DNA from 3 places in the Synechococcus sp. R55.3 genome. Region 2 is predicted to be linked to each of the others. Evidence: predicted binding sites of a transcription regulator. Region 2 holds the regulator's gene; each other region holds the start of a gene.

Region 1 (4,447 bases), on a different contig from region 2:
GATCTGGAATTGGAAAAGCGGGTGCAAGCTGCCTGTCGCCATGGAATCCGCCAGGGCTGGGTGCGCTCTGCCCACGACTGCAGCGAGGGGGGATTGGCTGTGGCTTTGGCAGAAGCCTGCTTGAGCGGAGGCCGCGGCGCAACCCTCTCCCTGGCTCCTGGATCCTTGCGCTGGGATCAGGCCCTGTTTGGCGAGGGATCCAGCCGCATCCTGGTTTCTGTGGATCCGGCCCAGCGCTCTGCTTGGGAAGCCTACTTAGAAGCGCAGCTTGCCGGCCAGTGGCAGCTTTTGGGAGAGGTGGGATCCCCTGCGGATCCCCTGCTCTTAAGGACGGCAGAAGAGGATCCCTTACTGGTGGTGTCTTTGGCAGCCATGCAGGCCGCCTACCACGGTGCCTTTTCGGACTAGCTGAGCCTCGGTTGGGAAACCGTTTTCTGCGCCCAGCTCCCTTCTCCCTTGGGGAGAGGGGCCAGAGGTTGGAGAGGACAACATCCTTAGGGGGATTTTTCCTCACACAAATTGGCCTGGATCACCTCTCGATATTGGGACTTGGGCTTAACGCCCACCAACTGGGCCACCAGCGTCTTGTTTTTGAAAAATTGCACCGTCGGGGTGCCCGCCACCCCCCCTGCCTCTGCAATCTCCGGATCTTTCTCAATATCGATCTCCACCACGTGCAGCTTGTCCGAGAACTCATCGATGATCTTGTTCAAGATCGGCTTGAGGGCATGACAAGGGGCACAGGTGGGGGCGGTGTACTTGACCATGAGCAGGCGATCGCTTTCGTGGTAGAGTCGCCGCAGGGCATAGCTCCCCTCATGGCAAGTCTTGCTGAAGTCTAAGTCATCCTGTCCATTTTCCTCAAAGCTGGCCTCCTCAACAGCAGGATCCCCAGCAGACTCTGCCGCAGAAGTCGCAGCAGGGCTGGGTTCAGGATGGCTTTGGGGAAGGACGTGATACTCCTGGGCCAAGCCGTGTTCCGAGAGCCAGCGCTCTGCCAACATGGCCGCCATACAGCCAGTGCCGGCAGCGGTAATCGCCTGACGAAACTCGTGATCCTGCACGTCGCCGGCGGCAAACACCCCCTCCACACTGGTGGCCACGGATCCCGGGCGGGTGACGATGTAGCCGACTTCATCCAGTTCCAGTTGTCCTTTGAACAAGTCGGTGTTGGGCTTGTGGCCAATGGCATAAAATAGGCCACCCACTGACATCTCGCGTATTTCGCCGGTTTGGTTGTTCCGCACTTTCACCCCGGTCAGGCGCAGGCCGTCGCCCATCACTTCCACCGCCTCGGTGTTCCAGTGCACAGTGATCTTGGGGTTGTTGAGAACACGATCCTGCATGGCCTTGCTGGCCCGCATTTTGTCACTCCGCACCAGCATATGCACATGGGATCCAAACTTGGTCAGGTAGGTGGCTTCCTCACAAGCAGTATCGCCGCCGCCAATGACCACCAGTTCCACCCCTCTGAACATAGGCATAGCCCCATCGCAGATCGCACAGGCCGACATGCCCCGGTTCCAATAGGTCTCCTCTCCGGGCAGGTGTAGGCGCTTGGCTGTGGCCCCGGTGGCGATGATCAGGCTGTGGGTGCGCAATTCCCGCTCGTCAGAACGGACGACAAAGGGCCGCTGGCTTAAATCGACGAAGGTGACATCTTCAGTGTAGAGTTCCGCCCCCCACCGCTGCGCTTGGGCTCGCATGTTCTTCATCAGTTGGGGGCCGGTGATGCCTTCGGGAAAGCCCGGAAAGTTTTCCACCTCGGTGGTGGTCATCAGTTGCCCGCCAGGGATCCCGCCCGCCTGGAACCCCTCGAACACGACCGGCTTCAGGTTGGCACGCCCAGCGTAAATGGCTGCTGTAAACCCGGCAGGGCCGGAGCCGATGATCACCACATTCTCAACCCGATTTTGCTCTGCCATCCGATGTCTCTCCTTCTGCAACAGGACTAAAAGTCAAACTCATAACGACTACGCTTTAGCTTAACACCCTTTGGCAAACCGGGCGAGCTGGGGGCCTGCTGATCCTAATTTTCGCTCGCCTCAGGCAACCGGGGCAGGGTTTTGCCCGCCCCATCCGGTTATTTCTGCCCAGAGGTTGGCAGGGTGGCGGCCATTGCTCAAGTTCTGGATCCCCAACACCCCATCTGGATTGACCAAAACCAACAGGGAAAGGGGAGCGACTCCGATGAGCGAAAAAGCGGTGTCCGAGATAGCCAGCAAGTGGGTCAGAAGGCCAGGCTCGAAGCAATTTTGTATCAGAAACTACAAAATGCCCGTGTTGGCCTTTCTAGGATGAGTGAGCGTTTTTGGCCTGTCTGGGTCGAAGCGTGGGGATCACCTGCTGGGATCCCATTTATTCAGCCACAGTTCCCCCAGTCTTAACCGCAACCCAATCAGGAGAGAGTAATGGCATCCACGCCCCAAGAAGTGCTTCAGATGATCCAGGACAACAACGTCCAGATGGTGGATCTCAAGTTTGTGGATATCTTTGGCACCTGGCAGCATGTTTCCTTCCACACCTCGATGATTAAAGAAGAAACCTTCACCGAGGGGCTCCCCTTTGACGGATCCAGCATCCGGGGCTGGAAAGCGATCAACGAGTCTGACATGTACATGGTGCCGGATCCCAAGACGGCTTGGATTGATCCCTTTCTGGAGGTGCCCACCCTCAGCATAACTTGCAGCATTGTTGAGCCGCGCACCGGCCAGCCTTATAGCCGTTGTCCCCGCAGCCTTGCCGCCCGTGCCGTTGCCTATCTGCAATCGACGGGCATTGCCGATACCGCCTACTTCGGGCCGGAGGCAGAGTTTTTCATCTTTGAGGATGTTCGTTTCGACCAAACCCAAAACTCGGCCTACTACTTCGTGGATTCCATCGAAGGTCGCTGGAACTCGGGCCGCGAGGAGAAAGGCGGCAACCTGGGCTACAAGCCTCGCTACAAAGAGGGCTATTTCCCGGCCCCGCCCACCGATGCCCATCAAAACATCCGTACCGAGATGCTGCTGACCATGGGCAAGCTGGGGGTGCCTATCGAGAAGCATCACCACGAGGTGGCTACCGGCGGGCAAGGGGAGCTGGGCTATCGCTTCGCCGATCTGATCACGGCTGCCGACTACATGATGGTTTACAAATACGTGATCCGGAATGTGGCCCGCAAGCACGGCAAAACCGTCACCTTCATGCCCAAGCCCCTGTTTAACGACAACGGCACCGGCATGCACACCCACCAGTCCCTCTGGAAGGATGGCCAGCCTTTGTTCTATAGCGAAGGCACCTATGCCAACCTGAGCGAGACGGCTCTCTACTACATCGGTGGTCTGCTCAAGCATGCCCCGGCGATCCTGGCCTTCACCAACCCCACCACCAACTCCTACAAGCGCTTGGTGCCCGGTTTTGAGGCGCCGGTGAACCTGGCTTACTCCCAGGGCAACCGTTCCGCCGCCATTCGCATTCCCGTGACCGGCAACAATCCCAAAGCCAAGCGTCTGGAGTTCCGCTGCCCGGATGCCACCTGCAATCCCTACATCGCCTTCTCGGCCATGTTGATGGCAGGTCTGGACGGGATCAAGAATAAGATCCACCCCGGCGAGCCTCTGGACAAAGATATCTACGATCTGGAGCCGGAAGAGCTGGCCAAGATCCCTTCCACACCCGGATCCCTGCTGGATGCTCTGGAAAGCTTGCAGAAGGATCATGCCTTCTTGCTGGAGGGAGGCGTCTTCACCGAAGATCTGATCCAGACCTACATCGAGTACAAGATCGACAACGAGATCAACCCCATTAACCTGCGGCCCCACCCCTACGAGTTCGCCCTCTATTTCGACGCCTAGACGGTGTGGCTGATTCTGCAGCGGGATCCCATCAGGGATCCCGTTTTTTCTGAGCAAACGGCACTCCCAAACTGTGGATCCCTTGAGCAACTTGGCTGCTTTTGGTCAACAGCACCTCGTGCCAACGTTGAAGCATCCCGCGCTGCCCATCGACCCAACAAAACTCGCCGCAAAAAGGGATCCCCAGCAGGGATCCCTTCTCTTTGAGCTCAGGCCAGAGCATCAACAGTTACAGACAGATTAGCTCATGCTAACACGGCTACGGTCGTAGTTGAGCCGGAAGGTGGGATGCACTTTTCCTTGGATGCGGTTCCAGAAGTTGCGCACGTTGACATGCAGGCCAATCTGCTCTGTACCGCGGATCAGCATGGATTGCTGACGAATCCGAATCAAACGTTGATGGCTCATCATCAAGCGGCGAGACAGGTCGTCCAAGAGGTGAGAACGGCCAGCAGCAGCCACCGGGGCAGATGCCTCTGCCGTCTGAACGGGTTGAGCCGATCCTTCGACCGCCTTGGGATGATAAGCCACACCTCGATAGAGCAGGTCAAGGTTGGTGGGCAAAACCACCGGCTTGGTCAGATGGCGGAACCGCCAGTCCAGCCCCCGGT
Region 2 (4,447 bases):
AACTCTTCAAGATTATCTTGGGCAGCCTGTAACTTTTGAGAGATTTTGTCTGCCAATCTTTCGCTCAATTTGATTAGCGCTTTGTTCGCGTCGTTGAGTTCTTGGCTGTGTTGGCTTAGCTGTGAAGATATCTCTCTGATAATCTCTCGTTTCCAGATCTCCAGTTTAGGATTTGCCCCATACTGGCGAGCAACGTAAATACCTGCCGAGAAACCAATAGCTACCCCAATCAATAAAACCAAAACTAAGTCCATCAGATGCTCCTGCCCTTCATTACCGTTACTTTTCTTTCAAGACAACAAGGGATCCCAGCCAGCCTTGCTGAAGAGCCTCTTGAGCAGGAGTCAGCTCAGGCAATACCTCCAACCTATAGACATCAGGCCGAGGGGGATCCAACGGGATCCAAAAGTGTTTCAACTGGTCCGCTTGAAAGACGCTTAAACAGATGATCTGGTGGGGCTGATAGGCTGTCAAGCGTTCTGTCAGGTTGGCGGCGCTCACCTTGAACCCATCCAGGGCCACCAGCTCATCGCCGGCCCAGATGCCTGCTTTTTGCGCCGGGGATCCCATCTCTACTGCGCTGATGCGATTGCCCTCGCCGTTGAAATTGAGGCCCAGGTATGGGATGGGGTTGGGGCGGCTGAAGTGGGCTTTAAGGGTGAGGCCAAAGGGGTGTAGGTAAGTGTTGTAGTCTAGCTCTTCCGTGCCTTCCACATAGGCTGCGAAAAACCGGCCAAGATCGGCACCAGCTGCCCGCTCAAACGCCTCCCGCAAGTCTTGGTCGCTGTAGCCCTTCCCTGACCGACCAAAGCGCTGCCACAGATCCTGCAAAGCTGTATCCAGGGATCCCCGACCGCCGGAAAGGTGGCGAATGTGCAGATCCAGCAGCCAACAGACCAAAGCCCCCTTTAAGTAATAAGAAACCTGGCTGTTGAGGGTGTTTTCGTGGGGGCGGTAGAGTTTGATCCAGGTATCGAAGCTGGACTCCCGCAGCGATTGCACGGCCCGGCCCGGAGTACGCTGCAAGCGGCCAATCTGTTCGGAAAGAATCTTCAAGAAATCGCCGGCACTGAGGATCCCTGCCCTCAACAAGATGACATTTTCGTAGTAGCTGGTCGCTCCCTCACAAAACCACAGGCATTCCAGATAGTTTTCTTGGTTGTAGTCGATCTTTTCCAATGCCAGCGGACGCAGACGCTTGACATTCCAGGCATGAAACAACTCGTGGGCCAGCAAAGACAAAAAGCGCCGATAGGACTCCGGCTGATGCAGCTCCAGCCCAGAGTAAAGAAGGGTGGTGCTGTACTTGTGCTCAAGGCCACCAAATCCTCCCGGCGACAAATGCACAATGAACCAGTAGCGGTCGTAGGGTAGCCCACCGAAAAACGCGGCTGTGGTTTTGACAATCGCCTTAGCATCAGCGACAGCCCGCTCCACATCCAGAGTGCCCACCCCCCAAACCACAAAGTAATGGGGGATCCCTTCCACCTCAAACGATTGCACTCGATGTGGACCCACCTCCACCGGGCTATCCACCAGCTCGTCATAGTCCTCTGCCACAAAAGACTGGCCGGAAGCGGGATCCCCAGAAGAGGAGATCAAAGGCCGCAAACTGGTGGCGATGTGCCAATCCGGCTTGGGGGGGATCACCGTCAAAGTGTAGGGTTCCCGCTCGCGACCGGGCACGTAGAGGAAGAGCGCTGCCCCGTTGAAATAGGCGTGGGTCAAATCCAGATGGTTCGTGCGCACCGTCAGCTCATAGGCATAGACCCGATAGCACACCTTCACAGCAGAAGAACCCGGCGGATCGATTTGCCAGGTATTCTTATCCACCTTCCGCCAGGCCAAAGGGATCCCTTGCTCAGTTGCCGCCTGAAACTCCTGCACATGACGGGCATACTCCCGCACCAAGTAGGATCCCGGCGTCCACACCGGCAGCCGCAGCCGCAAAGGCATCTTTGGCTCCACCTCTCGGAGCAGCAGCTCCACCTCCAGGAGGTGATTGGCCGGATCCGGCATCCGCACCGTGAAATGCTGGCGGCTCAGCCGAGAAGGTTCAGCAACAACAGCCTCCGGGCTCCCCATAGATAGATAGAATGTTCCAACCCACTCCACTCTCTACCGCCAAGGGCCGATGCAACCCCCAGCGACAATGGCTCTTATCCTAACCCCTGCTTTCGGTTGGGGATCCCTTTCTGGGGCAAAAACGAGACTCAAAAATGTAGCACGTGCTACAAAGATGCCTGGGCAGAACCTTCTACTTTAGGGTAAATCTTGGTATCATCATCGATTCTGAAGTCAAGGGGTTGCAACCTAGCCTAATGCTTCTAGATTGATCTTAATAGGTTGATCTTAGGTATAAACTGACCTTAAAAGGTTGATGAGTATGGCGGTGGCCGTAGCGGAAAAATCTCTGATCACAGCCTTCAAGCAATTGGGAGGCCCTCACCATCCTCCGGTTATCGAAACGTTTGAGCGCGGGAAGACCATTTTTTTTCCAGGGGATCCGGCGGAGCGGGTTTACTTTTTGGTGAAGGGAGCCGTTAAGCTCTCGCGGGTCTACGAAATGGGGGAGGAAATCACCGTCGCCCTCCTACGCGAAAACAGCATCTTCGGCGTGCTCTCCTTTATCACAGGACAGCGCTCTGATCGCTTTTATCACTCGGTGGCTTTTACGCCTACTGAGTTGCTCTCTCTGCCGATCGAGCAGGTGGAAAAATCCTTGCAGGAGAACGCCGAACTGGCCATGTTGCTGGTTAAAAGCCTGTCGTCCCGCATTTTGCAAACGGAGATGATGATCGAGACACTGGCTCATCGCGACATGGGATCCCGTCTGGTCAGCTTTTTGTTGATCCTCTGTCGCGATTTCGGAGTGCCTGGCCCAGATGGGGTCACCATCGATCTCAAGCTGTCTCACCAGGCCATTGCCGAGGCCATTGGCTCAACCCGCGTCACCATCACCCGCCTGTTGGGAGAGCTGCGCAAGAAGAAGTACATCTCCATTCACAAGAAGAAGATCACCGTACACGACCCGATGCGGCTGAGCCATCGCTTTGCCTAGAAGGAAGAGGAGAACACCTCCTGAGCAGCACCCTGCCTAGGCAAACCCCGCTCGATGGTTGGTTGAAGCTCTGGCCGGCCTATGTTCAATCTACTGCTGCAGCCTTGAAGAATCTCTGTGCCCGAAGGACAGACTTAAAGTTTTCTGGAAGCTGACCGGATCGCGGGCAAAAACCTACTAGTCTATGGGGGGATCTGGCTTTGGCCAGAGCTATCTAGCCAATTGCTGAGGTGTAACTGTGGAAACAGCCATCGAGTGGATTACCGCCCATGAGATCCTCGACTCGCGAGGGCGTCCCACCTTAGAGGCCCTGGTGGGTCTAGCCAATGGGGCAACGGGCTTGGCGCAGGTTCCCAGCGGTGCTTCGACCGGCACCTTCGAGGCCCACGAGCTGCGGGACGGGGATCCCAAACGCTACGGCGGTAAGGGCGTGCTGAGGGCGGTGGAAAACATCCTTGGCCCCATCCAGTCGGAGCTGCAGGGAGAAGATGCCCTCAACCAAGCCCGTATTGACCAGTTGCTGATCGACCTGGACGGCACCCCCAACAAGTCCCGCCTGGGGGCCAACGCTATTTTGGCAGTTTCTCTGGCGACAGCCAAAGCGGCTGCGGAAGCAGTGGGCTTGCCTCTTTACAAATACCTGGGGGGGCCCTTTGCCAACCTGCTGCCGGTGCCGCTGATGAACGTGCTCAACGGCGGCGCCCACGCCGACAACAACGTCGATATTCAAGAATTTATGCTTGTGCCCATTGGAGCGGCCAGCTTTCGCGAGGCGCTGCGCTACGGGGCTGAGGTGTTTGCGGTACTAAAACAAGTGCTGCAGCAGAAGGGGCTGTCCACCGGTGTGGGGGATGAAGGGGGGTTTGCTCCTGATCTCGACTCCAATGCGGCGGCTTTGGATCTGCTGATGACGGCTATTGAACAGGCAGGCTACAAACCGGGAGCAGATATCGCCTTGGCCTTGGATGTGGCCGCCAACGAGCTGCTGCAGGATGGGCAATATCACTTTGAGGGCAAAGCCCACAGCACGGCTGATATGGTGGCTTACTACCAGCAACTGCTGGCCAACTATCCCATCCTTTCCATTGAAGATGGGCTAGCGGAAGAAGACTGGGCCGGTTGGCAAGCCATGACCGCTCAACTGGGATCCCGGGTACAGCTGGTGGGAGATGACCTGTTTGTAACCAACCTGACCCGCCTGCAAAAGGGTATCGACAGCGCCGCCGCCAACGCCATTTTGATCAAGCCCAACCAAATCGGCACCCTGACGGAGACCGTCTCGGCCATCCAATTGGCAGTTCAAGCCGGCTTTCGCACCATCATCAGCCACCGCTCTGGCGAGACGGAAGACACCACCATTGCCGACTTGGCGGTGGCCACCCGTGC
Region 3 (4,447 bases), on a different contig from region 2:
CAGATTGGCCGTCTTTTGGAGCGGGCGGACAAAACGGCGCGCATTTTGGATGTTAAGTATTTTATTTTGCTGCCCTCTCTGCAGTATGTGGGTACGGCTTTGGATGAGTTGCAGTGGATTGCTTTGCTGAAGTCGGCCAGTGCTTATGAAATGTACCGGAAATACAGCCGCCAGCACCGCATCAATCCCAGAGAGGTGGCCTCTTTCCTGATTTTGGATCGGCAATTTCCCCGCTCCATTCAGTTTTGTCTTATTCATGCGGATCGATCCCTGCACCAGATCACCGGCACCCCAGCCGATACTTGGCGGGATCCCAGCGAGCGAGCTTTGGGCCGCCTGCGTTCTGAGCTGGACTACCTGACCATCGACGACATTATGGAGCAGGGCTTACATGAGTTTCTCGACAAATTGCAGCTACAAATGAACCACGTTGGCGATTGCATCTACGAAACTTTCTTTGCCATTCGCCCCTTGCAACCGTCTGAATCCTCTCCCCTGCTGCAACGGCAGGCTTAGCTAAAATCCCTCACCCCTAGCCCCTCTCCTACAAGAGTTAGAAATTAATCTAACGAACGCTTCCACAGCTATCGACAATGAGCCAAATGTGTTGCTTATATCTCATTGCTATTGTGCAATGGATTGACAATGGTGAAACAGGAGCAAAGGGACGGGTTGATTTTCTGGATCCCTGGCTCCTCTCTTTTTCTGGGACTGGAGGCGGCGCGGAGCGCTGGGGCAGGTCTGGAATTGCCGCACCCCCGGTAGCAGTAGGATTGGGGAAATGGAAGCCGTTGCCAAGGGCGTTTGGAAAGTGGGGTTAGAGCAGCAGCCGAGAGGGATCGACCAGGCAGCCTTTATTGCCGCCAATGCCACACTGATCGGCGATGTCCATCTTTCGGAAGCGGTGAGCATCTGGTACGGGGCCATCTTGCGGGGGGATCTCTCGCCCATTGTCATTGGCCGCCGCAGCAACATCCAAGATGGAGCCATCCTGCACGGGGATCCCGGACAGCCGACCCTGGTTGGCGAGGAAGTGACCGTAGGCCATCGAGCGGTCATCCACAGTGCCCACATCGAGGGGGGATGTCTGATCGGGATTGGGGCCATTATCTTGAACGGGGTCACCATCGGGGCAGGCAGCATGGTGGGAGCTGGAGCAGTGGTCACCCGGTCTGTGCCACCCCACTCTTTGGCGGTAGGGATCCCGGCCAAGGTTATCCGCACCCTCACCGAGGAAGAGGTCGAGCAACTGCGCCTTCACGCTCAGCACTACGTGGATCTGGCGCTTCAACATGCCAGCCGCTTTGGCCGGTGGAGCAGAGGTTCGGGCGAGCGACTTTGAGCCTATTTTGCCAGCCGTCTCTCAACAGCCGGGATCCACACAGAGCACCCAGGTATCTTTGCTGCCGCCCCCCTGGGAGGAGTTCACCACCAGGGATCCCTTCTTGAGGGCGACGCGGGTCAGCCCCCCTGGGTGAACATAAATGTCCTTGCCATAGAGGATGTAGGGCCGCAAGTCCACATGACAGGGCTCCAGACAGGGGCCTTCTCCCCGATCCACCAAGGTGGGCACGCGAGAAAGGCACAGGGTGGGTTGGGCGATGTAGTTGCGCGGTTGGGCGCGGATTTTCTCGGCAAAAGCAGCCCGCTCTTCCGGTGTGGCCTGGGATCCCATCAACATGCCGTAGCCACCCGACTCGTTGGCTGCCTTCACCACCAGCTTGTCCAGGTTTTCCAGTACGTACGCCTGATCCTTAGGATCCCAGCAGAGGTAGGTGGGCACGTTGGGCAAAATGGCCTCTTCTCCCAGGTAGTAGCGGATCATCTGCGGCACATAGGCGTAGATCACCTTGTCGTCCGCCACCCCTGTTCCCAAAGCGTTGGCAATCGCCAGCCGCCCTGACCGATAAACCTCAAACAGGCCCGGAACCCCCAGTAGAGAATCGGGGCGAAAGGCCAGCGGATCGATGAAGTCGTCGTCGATACGGCGGTAGATCACATCCACCCGCTGCAGCCCCTTGGTGGTGCGCATTTGCAAATAGCCATCTGCCACCACCAGATCCCGTCCTTCCACCAGCTCCACCCCCATCTGCTGGGCGAGGAAAGAATGCTCGAAGTAGGCGGAGTTGTAGATGCCGGGGGTGAGCACCACCACCGTTGGATTGGCCAGTTGCGGCGGCGCCAGGTAGAGCAGAGTATCCAACAAGTGGCTGGGGTAATCGTCCACCGGGCGGATCCCCATTGTGTTGAACAGGGAGGGAAAGGTGCTTTTCATCACCCGCCGATTTTCCAGCACGTAGGAGATTCCCGACGGACAGCGCAGGTTGTCTTCCAGCACGTACCAAGTTCCGTCCCGATCCCGCACCAAGTCGGTGCCGGTGACGTGGCACCAAATTCTCCCCGGTGGGTTGAGCCCCACACAGGGCCGCAGAAATCCCTTGGCCGTCTCGATCAGCTCGGCAGGGATCACCCTATCCTTGAGGATTTTCTGGTCGTGATAAACATCGTCGATGAACAGGTTGAGGGCGTGGATGCGCTGCTTAAGGCCCTTCTCCAGCCGCTGCCACTCGGAAGCCGAGACGATACGGGGAATAATGTCAAAGGGGAAAATCCGCTCTGTGCCCTGGCTATCGCCATAGACGTTGAAGGTCACCCCCATTTGAAAGAGGGCCGCCTGCGCCGCCGCTTGCCGCTGCTGCAGTTCCCCTTCTTCCAGAGAATGAATGCGCTCAATCAACGGGATCGCCTCAGGACGGGGCTGGTTACGCCCCAAAAACAGCTCGTCGTAAAACCCCTCGCCCGGGTCGTAGGCATCAAAACGCACGTCTGGGATCCCTGGAACGCTATCATCTTCTTCTACTTCTTCTACTGTTGGCGGCTCTGGATCTGCATAGTGTGCTTTCAGCTACTTTTAGCCTGGTAAAAAGAAAGGACTCCGTCCCGCTGACGCGAAAGGACTCCGTCCCGCGAACAGTGGGTTGGCCAAACCAGGGGGGGAGCTCTAGGGATCCGCCACCTCAAAGGCCCATAGCCCCCGCTCGGCAGGGATCCGATGCAACTGCCCCTTGGGAAAGCGCCGTTGCAGCTCTGCCCCCTGCTGATCCCATACTGCCTCATTCGTGAACAGGGTAAACGGCGGTTCTAGGTCTTGGCCGGGCAACGTCTCTGGGGAAAAAACCTTCACCTCCTGCTCCGGCCCAGCAAAAAATTGAATCCAACTTTGCCAGTAGATAGGCTCTCCCCAGCTGAAATAGGGGTAGGCAGTGCTAGCCGCCAGATAGAAGCGGTAGTCGGGATCCCCTTGGCGAGCTGCCACATAGCGCCCGGTAGCCCCCACATCATTGCCTTGAGTCCAGCCCTTGAAGACAAAATCTCCGAAGATTGCCAAGTTCCATCCCCCAATCGCCAGGATCGCGCCCCCCATCGCCACCGCTAGCAACCAACCTCTTGCCTGAGATCCTGCCCACTCCAGAAGACCGCTCAGCGCCCGCAGGAGCACCTGGATCCCTTCTAGGGTGAGGTAGGCCACGAAGGGCAGAATGACCAGCAGGCGGGTGTAGTTGGGGGCTTTGGTGATGGCCAAGCTAAACAGCAGGTAGAGAAATAGGAAGCTGCCGATACAGAGCCAGTCGTGGGGCTGGCTGCGCTTCTTGAAAAGGCGGTAGAGGCCGGATCCCAGCCCCAGCCAGATCAAAGCCCCCGTCAAGGGATCCACAAAAGCATGGCCGTAGTTGGGATAGATGTAGCCGCGGTCGTGCTGGCCGGGGTCGTTGAACATACTCAGGCCGTTGAAGATGTTGCGCCAGACCGCCTCCTCTGGCGTAGCCGCATTCACCCACATCTGTTGTAACGCCCGCCCTTCCGGGAAAAAGAGAAATTGTTGGCGAGAGTACTCGGCGCTCACCGCAGGTGCTGTGACCGTGGCCACCAGAATGGGCCCAGCCACCAGAAAAAAGCCCAGCGCCGCGGGCACCGTCAGCTTAGCCAGGACCCAGAGGGGATTAGCTTGCTTGTTTTCTCCTCGGAGATCCTCCCGGCCCAGGAGCAGGTACAGAACTCCAAACAGCAACCCCAGCAGGATCACCACCCGCCCCGGCAAATAGCCGTAGAGGGAGAAAGCCGCCGCTCCTCCCCCCAGATAGAGCAACAGGGGGTTTTTCTCCCGCACCCCCTTCAAGATCAAGGCCAAGGCTGCACACTCTACCAAGACAATGAGGTTTTCCCGCATCGCCATACGGCTAATAGCCAGCAGGGCATGGTTGGATCCCAAGAGGGCTGCCCCGGCCAAGGCCAGACGGGATCCCCAAAATGCCCGAAAAAACCCGTAGGCCACCAGAATGGTGACGACCCCGAAGGCGGCATGTACCGTGCGCACATTGAGCAGCGTGACTCCCCCCATCAGCCGCGTCAGGCCGCCGAAGAGGCTGAACATGAAGCGGGGGAAATA

Evidence for each region. The regulator NtcA, encoded in region 2, controls nitrogen genes in cyanobacteria. The targets are predictions, from matches to a motif close to GTANCNNNNGNTAC.
Region 1: a site for NtcA is predicted at 2,258-2,271, ahead of glnA (type I glutamate--ammonia ligase). Genes of this name have one in related genera too.
Region 3: a site for NtcA is predicted at 2,896-2,909, ahead of NW849_RS01145 (circularly permuted type 2 ATP-grasp protein). Genes of this name have one in related genera too.

The regions. Positions count from the first base shown of each region.
Region 1 is NZ_JANSIG010000025.1:9,680-14,126, forward strand. Features, by position in the region: gene purL (phosphoribosylformylglycinamidine synthase subunit PurL) at 1-408, shown strand, start outside; gene trxB (thioredoxin-disulfide reductase) at 495-1,925, opposite strand; gene NW849_RS05865 (hypothetical protein) at 2,046-2,225, opposite strand; gene glnA (type I glutamate--ammonia ligase) at 2,412-3,836, shown strand; gene NW849_RS05875 (hypothetical protein) at 3,868-4,059, opposite strand; gene NW849_RS05880 (DUF4278 domain-containing protein) at 4,077-4,447, opposite strand, start outside.
Region 2 is NZ_JANSIG010000039.1:197-4,643, reverse strand. Features, by position in the region: gene NW849_RS07705 (hypothetical protein) at 1-254, opposite strand, end outside; gene NW849_RS07700 (M61 family metallopeptidase) at 280-2,085, opposite strand; gene ntcA (global nitrogen regulator NtcA) at 2,387-3,061, shown strand; gene eno (phosphopyruvate hydratase) at 3,300-4,447, shown strand, end outside.
Region 3 is NZ_JANSIG010000004.1:2,898-7,344, reverse strand. Features, by position in the region: gene NW849_RS01155 (alpha-E domain-containing protein) at 1-516, shown strand, start outside; gene NW849_RS01150 (gamma carbonic anhydrase family protein) at 782-1,342, shown strand; gene NW849_RS01145 (circularly permuted type 2 ATP-grasp protein) at 1,364-2,824, opposite strand; gene NW849_RS01140 (glycosyltransferase family 39 protein) at 3,002-4,447, opposite strand, start outside.